2 regions of the Paenibacillus sp. JT22N15 genome follow, and region 1 is predicted to be linked to the other one. Evidence: riboswitches for the same ligand, from Rfam matches in the RefSeq annotation. Region 1 holds a riboswitch; the other holds the start of a gene.
What was found. A riboswitch is a leader RNA that binds a small molecule or an ion and turns the genes downstream of it on or off. The one in region 1 is predicted to bind FMN.

Region 1 (3,410 bases):
ATCGAACCTTTAGGAATGACATATTTCAGCGTTGCCGCATCATGGAGCTTTATGCTGAATATGACAGCATTAGCGTCGGTTTCCCTTTTGGCAATGATGCCTGTACCGTCAATATGCCCCTGCACCATATGACCGCCGAAGCGCCCTCCTGCCAGCATCGCCCGCTCCAGGTTGACCTGCTCCCCGGGCTTCAGCTGGTGAAGATTGGAGCGCCGGTACGTTTCTGGCATTACATCAGCATCAAAGGTGCTGCCTGTAAAGGAGATGACTGTCAGACAAACGCCGTTTACCGCTATGCTGTCACCCAGCGCTACGCCTTCGAGAACGCGGGAAGCAGCAATCGTTACTACCATAGCCTCACCCTGCTTGACCACCCGTTTCAACTTGCCGACTTCTTCAATCAGACCTGTAAACACGGCCAGCCCTCCTCTCTAAACATCGCGATAGACAGGGTAGCCGCTAATGCAAATATCAGCTCCCGCTTGTTCCACCTGCATACGCTCCAGCTCAATAGCCTGTGCCATTTTCTCGAAGCCTTCAAAATCAAAGGTGCCGGGAGCGGCTGCCCCGCCAATAATTTTAGGTGCCATATAAAGCATGATTTTGTCGATGAGTCCGGCTGTCAGCATCGCGCCATTAAGCTTGCCGCCACCTTCCAGCAAAACCGAACCAATTTCCAGCTCGCCAAGCTTTCTCATCGCTTCTGGCAAATCCACCTGCTTGCCAGTGCCTGCCCGAATGAGCTCAACGCCAGCTGCCAGCAGCTCCTGCGCCTTGGCATCATCCGCCTGCTCAGTTGCGATGACGATCGTCCTTGCCGTCCGATCCGTCACCACACGCGCGGTAAGCGGCAGCTTAAGGCTGCTGTCGATGACTATACGCACCGGATGCAGCGCCGGAACGTCCGCTCTCGTCGTCAGCTGCGGATCATCGGCAAGCACGGTGCCGATACCGACCATGATGCCCATATGCTGATGGCGCAGCGTGTGCACCTGCTCCCTTGCCGCACTGCCCGTTACCCATCTGCTGTCGCCGGTGCGGGAAGCGATTTTGCCGTCGAGCGTGCTCGCTGTCTTAAGGGTGACAAACGGCAGCTTCGTCGTAATGTATTTGTTGAATTTCTCATTCATTTGGTTGGAGCGGTCTCCGAGAAGGCCTACTTCAACCTCAATGCCGCATTCCTTCAGCCGTTCAAGGCCACGCCCAGCTACCTGCGGGTTCGGATCGGTCGTAGCCACGACTACCCGTGCGACCTTGGCATCAATGAGCCGTTCGCAGCAAGGAGGCGTCTTGCCAAAATGGCTGCAAGGCTCCAGCGTCACATAAGCGGTGGCGCCTTCCGCTTCCTCTCCCGCCATTTGCAGCGCATGCACCTCGGCATGCCCGGTTCCCCGCTTGAGATGCGTGCCAAGGCCAATAATCCGGCCATCCTTTACAACGACGCAGCCGACGACGGGATTAATATCCGTCTGCCCCGCCGCTTTCTCTGCCATATCCAGTGCCAAGCTCATATAATAACTGTCATTCAAAATATCCATGAACGCAAAAAACCTCCATTAGCAACATAGCCAACGGAGATGAGAGTATTCCTTAGAGACCCGCTTTCAAGTACACAAATAATCGATTTTAACAGACCTAATTGCCCAGCAAAAAAAAGTGCAAGCAAATAAGCATGAAATCACGCCTTGAAAGTGTCTCCTTCTCCCATCCAGACTGTACTGTCGGTCCCGGAATTGCACCAGGTCAGCCGTATACAAACCGCTCATGCGTTCACACGCTCTGAATGGAATGTACACGGGTCACGGACTGACAGGCAGCAGCTATGTCGCTTCATCGTTCAAAGCGCTTAGACAGCCTCCTGATCACCGCCGGTTGGGAATTTCACCCGACCCCGAAGGAAAGTCACTGTATTATTTTTATAAAATATTGGTCACTTACTTTTAAAATGTAACTCTGATGAAATGTTACCACCGCAAAATTGAAAAAGCAAGAAATTTCGATTTTAATTCTCAGGTTAGCAGCCACACTGTTCTATTCTTTTGTAAAAAAGCCGCTTGTTTTTCCGACGAATCGAAAAAACAAACGGCCTTCCCGCAACGATTAAACCGTTACGATTTCAACTTTTTCCATTTTTTCGCCTTGGCGGAACGTGTCAACATGCTCCATGCCTTTAGCGACTTTGCCAAATACAGTGTGTCCGCCATCCAAATGCGGCTGTGGAGCATAGCCGATGTAGAATTGGCTTCCGCCTGTGTTGCGTCCAGCATGCGCCATTGCAAGCGTACCACGCTCATGCTTGTTCGGGTTAATCTCACAGTTGATTGTGTAGCCAGGTCCGCCAGTGCCGTTGCCTGTAGGGCAGCCGCCTTGAGCAACGAAGCCCGGAATTACGCGGTGGAAAGTCAAACCATTATAAAAACCATCGTTTGCAAGCTTCTCAAAGTTTGCAACTGTGTTAGGCGCATCTTGATCAAAAAGGTCAATAATAACCTCTGCTCCGTTTGCCATTGTAATTTTCGCTTGTTTTGCCATCTATTAAACATCTACCTTTCTATATCCGAATAAGACTACGTTACCAAATTTAACCCTTATTTCGCAAGGGCTGTTTTGCGAAGTCTTGCCGGAAGCAAGTCATTGCCGACAATATTGTCCAAAGATTCGCGCTGAACGACGAGATCAGACACGCCATCTTTGACAAATACGACGGCTGGACGGCGGAAACGGTTGTAGTTGCTCGCCATCGAATAATTATAAGCGCCCGTGCAAAATACTGCAAGCAGATCGCCGCTGTTTGCTTTCGGCAATTCCAGATCAATAATGAGCTTGTCGCCGCTTTCGCAAGCTTTGCCCGCTACGGTAACGGTCTCTTCGTTCGCTTCGTTCGCACGATTCGCAAGCATCGCTTCATAAACGGATTGATACAGCGCCGGACGCGGGTTATCCATCATGCCGCCGTCTACAGCGATATATTTGCGCACGCCTGGTATTTCTTTGCTCGTTCCAACGGTATAAAGCGTTGTGCCTGCATCGCCAACCATGCTGCGGCCTGGCTCAACCCAAATTTCAGGAAGCGGGAAATCCGCTGCCGTAAAGCTGGAAATAAGCGTATCCGTGATCGCTGCCACGTATTGAGCAACTGGAAGCGGGGAATCTCCGTCAACATAACGGATGCCGAAGCCTCCGCCAAGGTTGATAACCTGGAACGTCAAGCCAAGGTCTTGGCGAATTTCAATCGCAAACGCCGACATTTTCTCAACAGCCATCTGGAAGCCGTCTACTTCAAAAATTTGCGAGCCGATGTGGGAATGAACGCCAAGCACATCCAGATTGGACAGCTCCATCGCTTCTTTAATCGCCTGCTTAGCCGCGCCATTCGTCAAGTCGAAGCCGAACTTGGAATCCTGTTGGCC
Region 2 (3,410 bases), on a different contig from region 1:
GAAGCTTGGAAGGCAGCGTAACGGTGAATAGTTCCATAAAAAAGCCAACCCCTTTCATTCCCCTCTAAACAGTATATGGTGCACGAAGCAACGATATACGATGAAGACATTGGGAATGAAGGGGGCTATGAATGTGCTGGATTTAAGCGGCAGCTTGTGGCTGCTGAACAGCCTGTTCATTGCTGCTGCGGCTCATAAGCCATAAGGTCAGCCAAATGAGCAGGAAGCCGCTAAGCTGCCCTAACGTCAGCGTCTGGCCAAATACGAGCCAGTTAATCAATACGCCGACGGCAGGGAAGGAAAGCTCAGCAAGCGTCGCGTATACAGCTTTAGTTGAGGAAAGCCCTTTGTAATACAGAAGCATGCTGATTAAACCTGGGAAAAAAGCTTGAAACAATAAATTGACGGCAATCAGCGACAATTGGCTGCCCTCAGCATTGAGGCTCCACGCGTCGCCGCTTGCCAGCAAAATCACGCTGAGCAGCGGCAGGGCAAGCAGAAACCTGAGGGACGTCACTATGGAAAAGGACAATTTCTTTTGCAGCAAATATTTGCCCATGACGGTCGAGCCGCCCCACAATGCCGCCGCGATGATTGAGAACAGGCAGCTGAGCAAAGCAAGATCATGCAGGCCAACTAACGGCGAGCCGAACCCGAAGGTCAGCAAATAGGTGCCTGCGAGCGCCGCCAGCAAAAAGACGAAAAACTTCCGCGGCAGCTTTTCCTTCAGCAAAACTCTGGCGAGCAAAATCGCAAATAACGGCTGGAGCTTCTGAAGCAGCAGCACCGCATTGGCACTGCCATGGGAGAAGGCTGCGGTGAACAGCACCGTCGCTACAGCTGAGCCGCCCCAGGAAATGAACAGCAACGCCCCGATGACGCCAATTGACAGCTTGCCGACTAATGTACGGCGGAATTTAAACAATACAGGGACTGCGTAAAAAGCGAGCAAAATATGCTCAATAAATACAATTTGCGCCGAGGTAAAGCTTTTGAGCAATAAAATACGGAACAGCGGGTCAAGACCCCAAAGTGTCGCGCCAAGCGCCACATACCATATCCCGTTAATGCCTGCAATGCGTGATGTTCGCCAGCCCGCTTTCTCGCTAGCCAGCTCTAATGTGTTCTGCAATTCAAAAACCTCCTGAGAAAGTTTTGAATTGAACCTTCTTTTCACTATGAAAAAGAAACAATGCCCCTGTCAGTAAACTGACAAGGGCATCATCAACAAACCTGATAAATGAATGTCATTTAACAAGCTGGTTCTGATCTTCTCCCGTCCGGACTATACCGTCGGCTCTGGATTCTCACCAGATCAGTCCCGGCTGCAAGCAGCTAGGAGTCGCGGGCTCTGGATGCTCCGAACGCATCCTTACCGCCGGTAGGGAATTGCACCCTGCCCTGAAGATTCATATTCGATTAAATCGTATTGTAACACAAAAGATTACAGTTTGAATAGTCTATTTGCATGGAAAATTTGCATTTCCGATTAAAATTTTATTTTTCCGACCTCTTTTCTTGGTTTTCATCTATTCCTCGACCAAATTTCTACCAACCCTCATCCGTTCCTCGTCCCTTTGCTTTAACTTTTCAAGCAGCAAATCATGCTGCTTGCTGTCTTCTTTAATGATGTTTCTGCCTGCAAGAATGAAATAGGCGATCCCGCCTACCATGCATACAATCACTATTATTTGATTAATCATCTACGAACCCTCCCCTCGTCCCAATTAATAACCATGCCTTGCTGCTTAACCGGATCAGGACCGAGCGGAGCTTCTTTTCTTAGAACGCGTTCTTGTCAAACCAACGCTTACCGAAGCTGCCACTAAAAATAAGGTAACACCCGCAATAATCGTGAAAAAGGACTGATCAAAAGCAGCACGGCCTGCTGCTTTTAGCGCCTCGGCAGCCTGTGCAGGCAATCCTTCTGCAACTAGAAGCGCTTCATCCAAACTGTCTTTCACATTACCTGGAACTTGGAGTCCAGCAGGGATTTTCATAGTCAAAGTGTATACAAGGCCTGACATACTTCCGATGATCGCAATACCCGACGCTCCGCCCATCTCATAGGCTACTTCCTCAATCGATGCAGCCATACCCGCTTTCTCAGGGGGAGCATAGCTCATAATAGAATGCGATGCTGCTGTCATCCCTGCTCCTAGGCCTGCACCAAGGAGAGCCAGTCCAACAATCTGCCCGGCAATGCCCGAATCAAATTGCAGAAGATACACACCCATTCCCAGTGCCGCGATTAGAAGGGCGGCGCTCTTAATACGAATGACATCATAGCGATGCAGAATCGATCCAGTCAGCGGACCCGCAATGAGTGCTGCTAGCGGTATGCTTAACGTATACAGCCCCGCTAGAAGCGGACTCAGGCCTTCCACCAGTTGAAGACGCTGGGTCACCATATACTGAACCCCCATCTGCGCAAATGTACCTACCAAAGCCGTAATAAATGCAGCCGAGAAACCATTTATTTTAAATAGCGAAAGATCAATAAGTGGATTTTCATTTCTATTTTGCCGACGAATAAAGATGATTAAAGCCACGATGCCGATAACAGCCCCTATGACCGCAAAAGTCAGCGACCCTTCGCGCCGAGCAAACTCCTTAATGGAATAGATAATCGCTACCATCGCTATCATAATTTGAATCGAACTAATTAAATCCCACTTCTTTTCTTTATTGCCCGGATGATTTGGCACATATAGCAATGTCAATACAAGTGCAATAATGGCGATAGGAAGGTTAATTAAAAACACTGAACCCCACCAGAAATGCTCCAGAAGAAGTCCGCCTACGATGGGACCTAGCCCTGCACCTCCAGAAGCAACAGAGCCCCAAATGCCGATTGCCAATCCAAGCTCGCGTCCATCTGTAAAGGTAATTCTGATAATCGACAATGTGGCAGGCATCATCATGGATGCTCCGATGGCAAGCAGAACCCGTCCCGCCACTAGCACATAGGGAGCGGGAGAAAAAGCGGCAAGTAGTGAAGCGGCAGTAAAGACGAGCAAGCCGGCGGAAAAGATTTTTTTATGCCCCCAGCGGTCGCCTAGCGTTCCCATTGCAGGAAGCAGGCCCGCCATAACGAGCGAATAGCCATTCAAAATCCACAATTTTTCCGAAGCGGACGCACCGAGATCGTGGGTTAAGCTGGGCAATGCCGTATACAGGATGGTCATATCCATCACAATAAGTAAAAGTGCGCTTGAAACGATAACCAGAACCAACCAACGTTTGAATTTAGACATGTTATTCCTCCATGAATACAAGTTAACTTGCTTCAAACACTAAAGTATCGGGTTACCCCATAGTCAAGCCTAAATTGTTAGGCTACAATAGGGTTGATTCATTTTGTTAGCTTATAACGGAGGAATGAACGATGTCCGAGAGCCGCAGCTTAT

Region 2: another riboswitch for FMN. It lies ahead of AC50X8_RS12535 (DMT family transporter); the one in region 1 lies ahead of ribD (bifunctional diaminohydroxyphosphoribosylaminopyrimidine deaminase/5-amino-6-(5-phosphoribosylamino)uracil reductase RibD).

What each region holds. Positions count from the first base shown of each region.
Region 1 covers NZ_JBXENV010000007.1:107,418-110,827, reverse strand. The annotation lists gene ribE (riboflavin synthase) at 1-416, opposite strand, end outside; gene ribD (bifunctional diaminohydroxyphosphoribosylaminopyrimidine deaminase/5-amino-6-(5-phosphoribosylamino)uracil reductase RibD) at 432-1,538, opposite strand; FMN riboswitch at 1,693-1,903, opposite strand; gene AC50X8_RS15310 (peptidylprolyl isomerase) at 2,101-2,532, opposite strand; gene lysA (diaminopimelate decarboxylase) at 2,589-3,410, opposite strand, start outside.
Region 2 covers NZ_JBXENV010000005.1:376,447-379,856, reverse strand. The annotation lists gene AC50X8_RS12540 (putative sporulation protein YtxC) at 1-37, opposite strand, end outside; gene AC50X8_RS12535 (DMT family transporter) at 143-1,132, opposite strand; FMN riboswitch at 1,265-1,413, opposite strand; gene AC50X8_RS12530 (hypothetical protein) at 1,530-1,703, opposite strand; gene AC50X8_RS12525 (MFS transporter) at 1,758-3,257, opposite strand; gene AC50X8_RS12520 (MerR family transcriptional regulator) at 3,389-3,410, shown strand, end outside.